2 regions of the Paenibacillus sp. FSL H3-0329 genome follow, and region 1 is predicted to be linked to the other one. Evidence: riboswitches for the same ligand, from Rfam matches in the RefSeq annotation. Region 1 holds a riboswitch; the other holds the start of a gene.
What was found. Region 1 has a riboswitch for preQ1 ahead of queF (preQ(1) synthase). Riboswitches for the same ligand answer to the same signal wherever they lie in the genome.
Positions count from the first base shown of each region.

Region 2: another riboswitch for preQ1. It lies ahead of NSQ66_RS06080 (queuosine precursor transporter); the one in region 1 lies ahead of queF (preQ(1) synthase).

Region 1 covers NZ_CP150150.1:3,699,471-3,705,205, reverse strand. The annotation lists gene NSQ66_RS16255 (iron ABC transporter permease) at 1-566, shown strand, start outside; gene NSQ66_RS16250 (ABC transporter ATP-binding protein) at 622-1,422, shown strand; gene murB (UDP-N-acetylmuramate dehydrogenase) at 1,573-2,484, shown strand; gene NSQ66_RS16240 (hypothetical protein) at 2,548-2,883, opposite strand; PreQ1 riboswitch class I at 3,142-3,185, shown strand; gene queF (preQ(1) synthase) at 3,349-3,822, shown strand; gene queC (7-cyano-7-deazaguanine synthase QueC) at 3,852-4,514, shown strand; gene NSQ66_RS16225 (6-carboxytetrahydropterin synthase) at 4,514-4,996, shown strand; gene queE (7-carboxy-7-deazaguanine synthase QueE) at 4,989-5,711, shown strand.
Region 2 covers NZ_CP150150.1:1,380,484-1,386,218, reverse strand. The annotation lists gene NSQ66_RS06085 (AMP-binding protein) at 1-1,370, opposite strand, end outside; gene NSQ66_RS06080 (queuosine precursor transporter) at 1,648-2,361, opposite strand; PreQ1 riboswitch class I at 2,372-2,417, opposite strand; gene NSQ66_RS06075 (methyl-accepting chemotaxis protein) at 2,783-4,471, shown strand; gene NSQ66_RS06070 (YnfA family protein) at 5,339-5,665, opposite strand.

The sequences.
Region 1 (5,735 bases):
TGTCTCCTACAAGGCTGATCCTTATCGGGATTGCGGTCGCTGCAGGAATCAATGCTTGCCAGCTTGTATTGGCACTTAGGCTTGATCCTAATAATTATCAATTTGTAGCTACTTGGATCGCCGGGAAAATATGGGGTGGGGATTGGAGATTCGTCCTTGCTTTGCTGCCTTGGATCGCGATTCTGTTACCGTTCGCCTTCTATAAAGCCCGGGTTCTAAATGTATTGAATCTAGGGGACCATACTTCATTAGGTCTAGGAATGCGTGTGGAGAAGGAACGTATTCTCCTTCTGGTAACAGCCGTAGCGCTTGCCGGCTCCTGCGTCGCAGTAAGCGGAGGTATTGGCTTCGTCGGCCTGATAGCACCACACCTGGCTCGCAGGCTCGTGGGACCCCGTCATCAGGTGTTATTACCTGCTAGTGCTTTGACAGGGGCGCTTCTTATGATTACCGCTGATACCATCGGCAGATGGGTGTTGCAACCTGCGGAAGTTCCTACTGGCATTGTGGTTGCGATTATTGGCGCACCTTACTTTTTATATTTACTCGCCAAGTCTAAAGCGTAAATTAGTTCATACTTAGGAGCAAAGCTCCATAAAACTTTTAAGGGAGTTGTAGATCATGTCAGAACGTTTGAATACAGAAGAATTAAGTATTGGGTATGCAGAGGCTACTATAGTTAAAGGATTGAACTTGTCTATCCCTACGGGAAAAATCACCGCACTAGTGGGCGCTAACGGCTCCGGTAAATCTACAATCCTCAAAACGATGGCCCGGATTATGAAGCCGAAGAGTGGCACCGTAATGCTGGACGGCAAATCGATCCATAACTTTTCAACTAAAGAGGTTGCTAGGCAGCTAGCGATTCTACCGCAGAACCCAACGGCTCCTGACGGTCTGACGGTATCTGAGCTGGTCAGCTACGGTCGTTTCCCTCATCAGAAGGGATTTGGCACGATGACCGCTGAGGATCGCAACATCATCTCCAACGCCATCTCTGTTACGGGCATGGAATCTTTTCATGATCGCCCTATTGACCGTCTCTCAGGTGGACAACGTCAACGCGCATGGATCGCTATGGCGTTAGCTCAAGAAACAGATATTTTATTCCTTGACGAGCCTACAACCTTCCTAGATATGGCGCATCAGCTCGAAGTTCTTCAGCTATTGCAAAAGCTGAATGAGGAAGAAGGCCGTACCATCATCATGGTCGTGCATGATTTGAATCATGCTACTCGTTATGCGCAGCATATGGTAGCGATTAAGTCCGGTACTGTGGTTAGCGAAGGCTCACCTACTGAGGTTATGACACCAGATGTATTGCGGGAAGTGTTTGGAATTGAAGCGGATATCGTTCCGGATCCACGTACGGGTGTGCCACTGTGTCTTCCTTACGAGCTTGCTGCCTATAAAGCTGTGTAATTATCATCTAAAATCATACAACGAACAGGCTCCCGTCATTGACAAGGGAGCCTGTTCGTTGTTACAGTTGTGGTTGCCTACAATTTCATAATAACTCTTTAAAATAGATCAAGGACCATCATTTATACATGGTTAAAGGAGCATGAAAACATGAATATTGACAAAATTCAAGATGACCTAGAGCAGCTAATGACTGCAGGAAAAGTGAAAAGTCATGAGAATTTAAAAGATCACGTGTACACTAAAATGGGCGGCAAAGCTGATATTTTGGCTGCACCAGCTACTTATGATGAAATTCAAAAGATCGTTACATATGCAGAACAAAATGGGATAACCCTTACGGTACTTGGGAATGGCTCCAATGTGATTATCCGTGATGGAGGTGTACGTGGGATCGTTCTGCAAACGGCAGGACTGACCGAAATGGGGATTCGCGACAATCTCTTATATGCGCAATGTGGTGCCAAAATAATTGATGTTTCCAGATATGCACTTGATAAGGAGCTTACGGGTCTTGAGTTCGCCTGTGGCATTCCAGGAACAGTTGGTGGAGCGCTCTATATGAACGCAGGTGCTTATGGCGGTGAGATCAAAGATGTCCTGCATAGTGCACTAGCTATAAATAAGAACGGGCAATTGGTAACTCTGCAAGGTGATGAGCTGCAATGGGGTTACAGAAAAAGCGTGTTCGCAAGCGGTGAGTACATTGTACTTGAGGCCAAATTTGCTATGACTTCCGGTGATGTTTTAACGATCAAGGCAAAAATGGATGAACTAACTTATTTACGTGAATCGAAGCAACCGCTTGAGTATCCATCCTGTGGGAGTGTATTTAAGCGGCCTCCAGGCCGTTTTGCAGGTCAGTTAATTCAAGAGAGCGGCTTACAGGGTACAAGAATCGGCGGTGCTGAGGTATCCAAGAAGCATGCGGGATTTATTGTGAATGCAGATAATGCAACAGCCAGTGATTACATCGGGCTAATCCACCATGTAAGAGCGACTGTGAAGGATAAATTCGGTGTAGAGCTGGAAACTGAAGTGGAGATCATTGGAGAAGAATAAATGATAAGCAAAAAGAGCCCGCAATCGCTGTGGGCTCTTTTTGCTTATCATAATCATGTTCGTTTAATCTACTGAAAGGGTGTAATTAGCTCTGTCCGTAGTTATTTCTGCCTTGCGGTCGGCTAAGTCTACGATTTGAAGACCTTCAACAGCTAAATCATAAGTGGATTGTGGCAGGGATACCAGTTCACCATCGGCGTTAAGTGTGCTGCCGAAACCTCTTAATATCAGTGCACTTCCAAGATATTCATCAATAACATCGTCTGCACTCCGGAAATCTACGGACTCTAAATTGAAGTGAACTTTATCCAAATCACGAAGTTCTTTCTTTTCAATAGCGATTGTTTCATTCAAATGATTGTTAAGCCAATCCATAAGCTGCTGTATACTTTGTTCCATAAAATGCTCCCACCCTTAGCTCGAAGATTATTATGAATAAGTTACCCTTTTCTTAGGGTTTGAATCCTTTTTTTTGCCGCATCTTAATTAATCATATGAATAATTCATGTCATTAAAAAGAAATTCACGATCAAATGGCATTGTTTTTGAACTTCATAAACTCTACGTACGTAAAGAGTAGAACTTGTCAGGAGCGGGCTACCCATGGTATAGTTCAAGACGCAATATGCTTTAAGAAGAAGTCTGCACTAAAGTTGTGCAGGAGAGGTTCGCGAACTCCCTCTATAAAAAACTAAGAATATATTAAACAGTACAAGCGGTTGCTGTCCTTTATCCGGACGTTGCTTCCGTTTCTTCTTAGTGGAGCCAAGTTTTCGAAATCTCGTTCTTCTTTCCATTACCGGCCAAGGCCGAAGGAAAAGAGAGGGGTTTTTTGTCGTGTCAGAAGGAAGATTGAAAGAGGAAATGCAAGAAGTTACTTTGCTTGGTAATCAGGGAACACAGTACAAGTTTGGTTATGATCCAGACATTCTGGAGGTGTTTGATAACAAACATCCCGGACGTGATTATTTTGTTAAATTCAACTGCCCTGAGTTCACTAGCTTGTGTCCTGTAACGGGTCAGCCGGATTTTGCCACGCTGTATATTTCGTATATTCCTGAACAAAAAATGGTGGAATCCAAATCATTAAAGCTGTATCTGTTTAGCTTCCGCAACCATGGTGACTTTCATGAGGACTGTGTCAACATTATTATGAATGATCTGATCTCACTGATGGATCCGCGCTACATTGAGGTATGGGGCAAGTTCACTCCGCGCGGAGGCATTTCAATTGATCCTTATTGCAACTATGGAAGACCGGGTACGAAGTATGAGGCGATGGCGGAACACCGCTTAATCAATCACGACCTCTATCCAGAAAAAGTGGACAACCGCTAAATTCCAACTTGTGATAAGGAGAGATTCATATGAACAAAAAAGCACTCGTCGTATTCAGCGGCGGACAAGATAGCACCACTTGCCTGGTTTGGGCATTGCAGCAGTATGAGGAAGTGCAGGTAGTTACCTTCAACTATAATCAACGTCATGCGGCTGAAATCGAAGTTGCAACAGAGATAGCAGCTAAGTTTAATGTAAAACAGCATATTCTTGATCTGGGGCTGCTCAATCAGCTGGCACCCAATGCACTTACCCGTCAGGATATAGATATCGTGGCTGGTGAAGGAGATGAGCTTCCAAGTACTTTCGTCGATGGACGGAATTTGTTGTTTTTATCTTTTGCCGCAATATTAGCTAAACAACTGGGGTACTCCCATATCGTCACTGGGGTTTGCCAAACGGACTTTAGCGGTTATCCGGACTGCCGTGATGTTTTTGTGAAATCATTGAATGTTACGCTGAACTTATCTATGGACTATGAGTTTGCGATCCACACTCCCCTAATGTGGCTGGATAAAAAAGAAACGTGGAAAATGGCCGATCAACTGGGGTATTTTGATTATGTTCGCGAACACACACTGACCTGTTACAACGGTATTATTGGCAGTGGCTGCGGTACTTGTCCAGCCTGTCTATTGCGTCAGCGTGGTCTTGAGCAATATGAGGCGGAGAGAATGGAGGCCGGTTCTTAATGCTTAACGAGGTTTCAGTCTGCAAAATATTTACGTTCGATGCGGCACACCAGTTAGTGGGACACAAAGGGAAATGCAGCAATCTGCACGGACATACTTATAAGCTCGAAGTAGTGCTTAAGGGCAAACCTATGGCCGCGGAAGGCCACTCGGATGAAGGCTTCGTCATTGATTTTAGCGATATCAAAATGACAGTACAACAAAGCCTTGTAGATCGTTTAGATCACGCTTTTCTTGCTATGGGAAATGAACCTGTGTTAGAGACGTTAACGAATACGGGCTCCAAAGTAGCCTTATTGTCTTTCCGCACCACAGTGGAGAATATGTCTTCATATATTGCCTACAAGCTTAAGCAAGCAGGGTTGCCTTTATACTCGGTAAAGCTATGGGAGACTCCAACCTCTTGGGCAGAGGTGCTGGCTGAAGACGTTCCGGATGAAGGGCCATCCTACCGTTTGTATGGAGGCTGTGACTGTGAGTAAGATTCCTGTAATTGAAATGTTCGGTCCAACTATTCAAGGCGAAGGTGCGGTAATTGGAGTGAAGACGATGTTTGTCCGCACCTATGGCTGCGATTATCGCTGCGGCTGGTGTGACTCCGCTTTTACTTGGGATGGTACGGCTAAGAATAAGGTTCGCATGATGGAAGCAGAAGAAATCATAAATGAATTATTGGCGTTAGCTGGAGATAATTTCGACTGTGTTACGATTTCAGGCGGTAATCCTGCCTTGATTGGTGAAGGAATGGGTACCTTCATCAGTCTGCTTCATGAGCGTGGAATAAAAGCAGCGATAGAAACTCAGGGGAGTAAATGGCAGGATTGGTTCAATGACGTGGATGTGCTGACAATCAGCCCTAAACCCCCAAGCTCAGGAATGACAACGAATTGGGAAATGTTAGATAACATCATGAGTAAGATGGAGAAACTGGGTCGTTCTACGCATAGCTTGAAGGTCGTAGTGTTTGATGATAATGATTTTGATTATGCGAAAAACGTTCACCAGCGATATCCGAATGTGCAGCTCTTTCTGCAGCCTGGTAATGATGATGTCACGGAAGAGGGCAACATTTCTGCTCGACTTCTGGGAAGGCTGGAGTGGTTGTTTAATAAAGTAATCGTGGATTCGGATATGAACAAGGTTCGTGTACTTCCACAGCTGCATGCATTGATCTGGCATAATAAGCGTGGCAAATAAAAGATTGATGAAATCGTCCGGGTA
Region 2 (5,735 bases), 2.3 Mb from region 1:
GCTAAATACTGGCGGCAATAATTCTTAATTTCTTCGACAGATAAATGCTGTTCTCCGCTCCACTTCACGAGGGCTATCAGCTGTTCTCCCCAGTAATCGTCAGGCACGCCAAGCACCATCACTTCATCTATTTCCGGAAGAAACTCCAGCACCCTCTCTATTTCTTCCGGATAAACGTTCAGCCCTCCGGATATGATTTTATTCTTCAAACGTCCCGCCATATATAAATAACCAGCTTCATCCTGATAAACATAGTCTTCTAAAACAAGCCATCCCTCTCTAAAAGCTGCTGCTGTCTCATTCGGCAATTGATGGTAGCCTAAAAATATCATATCACTACGCACATATAGCTGCCCAATCTCCCCAGGAGGGACTTCCCGGAACTGGTCATCACGAATGGAAATTTGCACCCCGGGATAAGGTTTGCCTACAGAGGTCGGATTATGCTCGGTCAGAACATTCAAATAACTAATATAGCTCGCTTCTGAAGAACCGTAGGATTCATAAAGCCGCGCTCCACCAAACACTTCCATGCCCCTTTTCTTGGACAACTCCGACCACTTTGCACCTGAGCTAATCATCGCATCAATCTGTATCTGCCCAGGTACAGCCTGCTGCATCATGGATTCGATCATTGTTGGTACGACGAACAGCACCACGCCCGGAATTTGCTGACACAACTCTAACACCTGCGTGGCACTAAATTTTTGTGTGATATGAAAGGTTGCTCCACCATATAGACTCTGCATTACGGCGAATAAGGATAGGGAATGCACAAATGGACCTGGTGCCAAAACATCCTTCATAGCGTCCAATTCAAAAGCAATATTCGAAACCTCAAAGCTTTTTAACCATGATAAATGGGTACGCATATAACCTTTGGGCAATCCGGTTGTGCCTGACGTAAAGCCAATAAATAATAATTCATTCGTCTCATCCAACTCAGCCTCCGGCTTCAGGGCAGCCAACCACTGATCATAGGAACCTGTTCGTTCATTTGAGAAGGTCAATGTTTGGATTACTTGATCCTTGAAAACCAGATTCTTTGCGGCTTCCGGCTCGGCAAAAATCATTGTCGGCTGGCACTGCTCTATAATAACCTGCAGTTCATTAGCACTCCATTTGGGATCTAAGGGAATGGGAACACAGCCCGCATAAATCGCCCCCAAAAAAACCTCAACAAATTCAATACGATTCGTAGATAAAATCGCGATTTTGTCATGCCTCAGACCCTTTTGCTGTAAGCCATTCGCGATTCTCCGCATCGTTTTTACTAATGTGGCATAGGTATGACTTGCTTGGTCATGGGTTAAGGCAATGCTGTCGGGCTGCTGTGCTGCATGACGCAGTATAGGAACTACTAGATTCATCCTGATCACACCTGTTCGTAATTTCTGTGACTACCGATTATATACATTCTCTTCAATCGGACTGCCCCGCAAGTCCAGCCCAAACTAAAGGATATGTGATAAGCGCCATCGCAGGCGCTCCTGTTAAACTAACCCGCTAGAATTGCTACGATAGCTTATTTTAGCTTTATATTATTTTTATGTACACATCTTTCATGTAACGATTAAGTCCATCTTACAACGAAAAAACAGCCAGCACGCATCGATTATGATCGGTACGCGCTGGCTGTATTGTTGTTTAGTCCTTCTTTTGAACGGATGATGGTGAACCCTCTTCAGCAAAAGTAAAGGTTCGGGCGATATATAAGATAGGTGTGCTTACTGCGGTTAGTAAGAACTTCGCTAGATAAGTCGTAAGCAAAATTTCAAGCCATACATTCCAGTCATACAAGCCCGCAAACGCAATGGTACAGAAAATAAGTGTATCCACAAAGGAGCTAATCATCGTACTACCGTTGGAACGAATCCACAGCTGACTTGAGGTGCTGTAATATTTACGAATCCAAGAGTACAACCGAACATCTAGGAACTGACTAATGAAGTAAGCAGTAAGACTACCCAAAGCTAGTCGAGGCATCAGCCCAAAAATCGTCTCCAAAGAAGACTGAGCGATATCGGTCTCCTGCGGCTTAAATACTAATACCATCTGCATAATGACAGTAGTCATAAGCAAGGTGAAGAAACCAAACCAGACCGCTTTACGTGCTTCCGCTCTTCCGTACTTCTCATTAAGTAAATCGCTGGTCATATATAAAGTGACATACATCGTATTTCCGAGTGTCATCACAATATCAAATGGCATAGCAATCGTCTTAGCTACCTGAATGTTAGCAATTACAGTAGCAATACCTACCCAGGCATACATTCCACTTTTCCCGAACAAGCGGTAACAGAGTAGAAAAAAAGCAAAATTGACAATAACAAATAAAACTCCCCACAGCAAATTAAACATATTACTGAAATTCCTCCTAGTTTTGTTTACGCGGGATGGTTACGAACCGCGGCTTACAATATTAAATTTTCGGAACAAAACATTAATACTCTATCACAATAGCGCTTAACAATCCATAAAAATAATATTCTTATATGAAATTGGTAGTTCCATTTCTTTTTTTTCGCCAATTATCTAAAATAGTCAGCAATAATTCATTTTTTTCAGAAAAAAATGCTCTATAGGACAAAACTTTCACTATTCATCCAGAGGTTAATTCTATAGAATAGTATCAAACACCTTATTCCCGATCCATTTAGTAGAAATATGACATAACTATGGAATATATCTCGGGTCGCCAATTTCCAGCAGTTGGCATGGAGTATCTAGTGAAGACCAAAAAGAAATGACCTCACCGTCCATAAAAAAAGGAGAGAACGATATGTTTCGTATCAAGCATTCGATCAGTCGCAAATTTACGCGTTTATTATTTGTTGTTCTGTTGCTCACGTCTCTTTTGTTAAGCACCAGCTTCTATTTTATCTCTATCAGTATCTTCAACAGCTATGTTATGCCGCAGATTAACAAAATCCTTACTGCCGCTGCTCAGGACGTATATAAGAATCTCAACGTAATGCACGCCCAGCAAACCCTAAATAAGAACGATCAGTCTGCCACCAATCTCGAGTTCTATTTTCAGGAAAAGAGGAAACAACATGGAGTGGAAACCATTTTTCTGGTCAATCTGAAGGGAAAAGAAGCTGAGATTCTATCCGCAGATCACGATGCAAAATTGCAACGGGCAGAAAGTGTCACCGTATCCTCTGCAATGCAACAAGCCTCTAAAGGAAAAACTGGACTAAGCGATACATATAGCGACGCACATGGTATACATAAAACAGCTTATATCGGTATTCCCGGAAGTACGATGGTTATCGGTGTAAGCAGTGACGTAAGCTTCATTCAAGAAAAAACAGACAGTATTCTATGGACAAGTGCCGGAATCACACTTCTGACGTTGATCATCGGCCTAACTGGTGCATGGTTCATGAGTGTGCGTATAACACGTCCAATCTCAAAACTGGCAGCTTATAGTGCCCGGCTCGCAGAGGGAGATTTCACCGAAGAATTATCAGTTAAAGGAAATGACGAAGTTGCACAGTTGTCCGTAAGCTTCCAAGCGATGACCCAACGCCTGAAAGAAATGATTGGACATGTACTGGTAACCTCTAATACTGTCGTTGCGGATTCCAACTCTTTAAAAGAACGTGTTGAGGTTCTCAATGATATGGCGGAACACTCCAGCTCATCGGTAGTAGAAATCGGCAAAGGTAGTACGACTATCGCTAGCAGTGCATCAGATAACTCGAGAGCAATGGAAGAAATCAATTTAGGCATTCAAAGTATTGCCTCAGCAGCGAATGAAGTCACGGAGCAAATCAGTGAGGCTTCCACTGAAGCAAGTGGCGGTAATGAAATTGCTCAAAGCGCTGTGCTGCAAATGCGCCAGGTTGAACGTGCTTCCCTACAGTCGCTGGATCAGTTACAAATCATGAATGAGCGTTCAGTAATGATCGGAGAAGTCGTTCACAGTATTACTGAAATTACGAAACAGATCCAAATGCTGTCGCTAAATGCTTCAATTGAAGCTGCACGCGCAGGAGAGCATGGACGCGGCTTTGCTGTTGTTGCGGGAGAAGTACGCAAGCTGTCTGAACAATCCCGTAACGCAAACGAACAGATCCGTGACTTCCTACTTGGGCTTCAAGAAGATATGAGTCGCTCCGTTACCGAGATGAACCACGTGAATTCTGAGGTTGCCTCTGGAGTCGGCAAAGTAGCAGAAGCAGGTGATGCCTTTAATCACCTCCTGATTCTTATCCAAAGCATCAATCACAGCATCCAATCCGTATCTGCGGCTACACAGCAAATCTCAGCAAGTACAGAAGAAGTCAGTGCTTCCGTCGAAGAAACTGCACAAATTACATCAAGATCGCAAGAAAGTGCGGACACACTCGCTGCTAACTCAGAGCGGCAGCGCGTCGAACTGGAAGGTCATGCAGAAACTGTTAAACATCTGTATGAGCAAGCCAAGAAACTCCAAGAAGCTGTGCAGCAATTTAAGATTTAACGCTTGTAAATTAAAACCCCCGTTCACACGAAAGTGTTGAACGGGGGTTTTTAGTTTGCGATGGCTCGCTTAGACTTGGGGGCATACGCTAGGCTTGCGCGAAGCTCTCGCTTAGAATCGGTGCGTCATGTGCTGCTGGCTTGCGCGATACTCTCGTTTAGACTCGGCACGCCATTTGCTGCTGGCTTGCGGACTCAGATGCCGCTATTACTCGAAAAGCTGCCATTTGGAGACTTTTTCGGACTCGAGAGACGCTATGGCCTCATAATCAACCCAGACTCAGCCTATTTTGTTCAAATAGCGCCTCTGGTGTCCGAAAAAGCTCCAAAATAACCCTTTTTTCGCAAATAAGGTCCCCTGAGTCCGGAGCCAAGTTACTCACAGCGAATTACTTAAAGTTCATCCGTGGTGCTACCTACTGCAAATTACTCTAAGTTCCTCCGTGGATGCTACCTACTGCAAATTACTCTAAGTTCCTCCGTGGATGCTACCTACTGCAAGTTACTCAAAGTTCCTCCGTGGATGCTACCTACAGCAATAGAATCAGCTACATGCACTAGCTTGCGCGAAGCTCTCACTTAGACCTCAGCACGCTATTTGCTGCTGGCTTGCGGACTCAGATGCCGCTATTACTCGAAAAACTGCCATTTGAAGGCTTTTTCGGACTCGAGAGACGCTATGGCCTCATAATCAACCCAGACTCAGCCTATTTCGCTCAAATAGCGCCTCTGATGTCCGAAAACGCTCCAAAATAACCCTTTTTTCGCAAATAAGGTCCCCTGAGTCCGAAGCCAAGTTACTCACTCAGTAAAAACTAGGTTACTCAGCTTTCATTCAGCTTTTATGGCTAAGCAAACATCACTCAACTTAGTGTCGCGGTGCCCAGAGGATGACCGATACACCGATCACACAAATACCTGCTCCGACCCAGTCATATACGTCTGGTGTCTTCTTGTCTACAAGCCATCCCCATAAGACCGCGAGCACGATAAACACCCCGCCGTAAGCCGCATACACTCTGCCGAAGGAAGGGAATTTCTGCAACGTAGGGATAATCCCATACGCTATCAGAATCAAGGACCCCACTAAGCCGTACCAAAGTGGCCTTGATTCTCTCAACCATAACCACACTAAATATCCGCCACCGATCTCAGCAAGGCCAGCAATTATAAATAGCAGAATGGCAAATAACATGTCATCCCTCTTCCCTGTCAATCTCCTAAAAACGCAAAGGTTACTCATAACAAATTGTACTCAAGGTTCA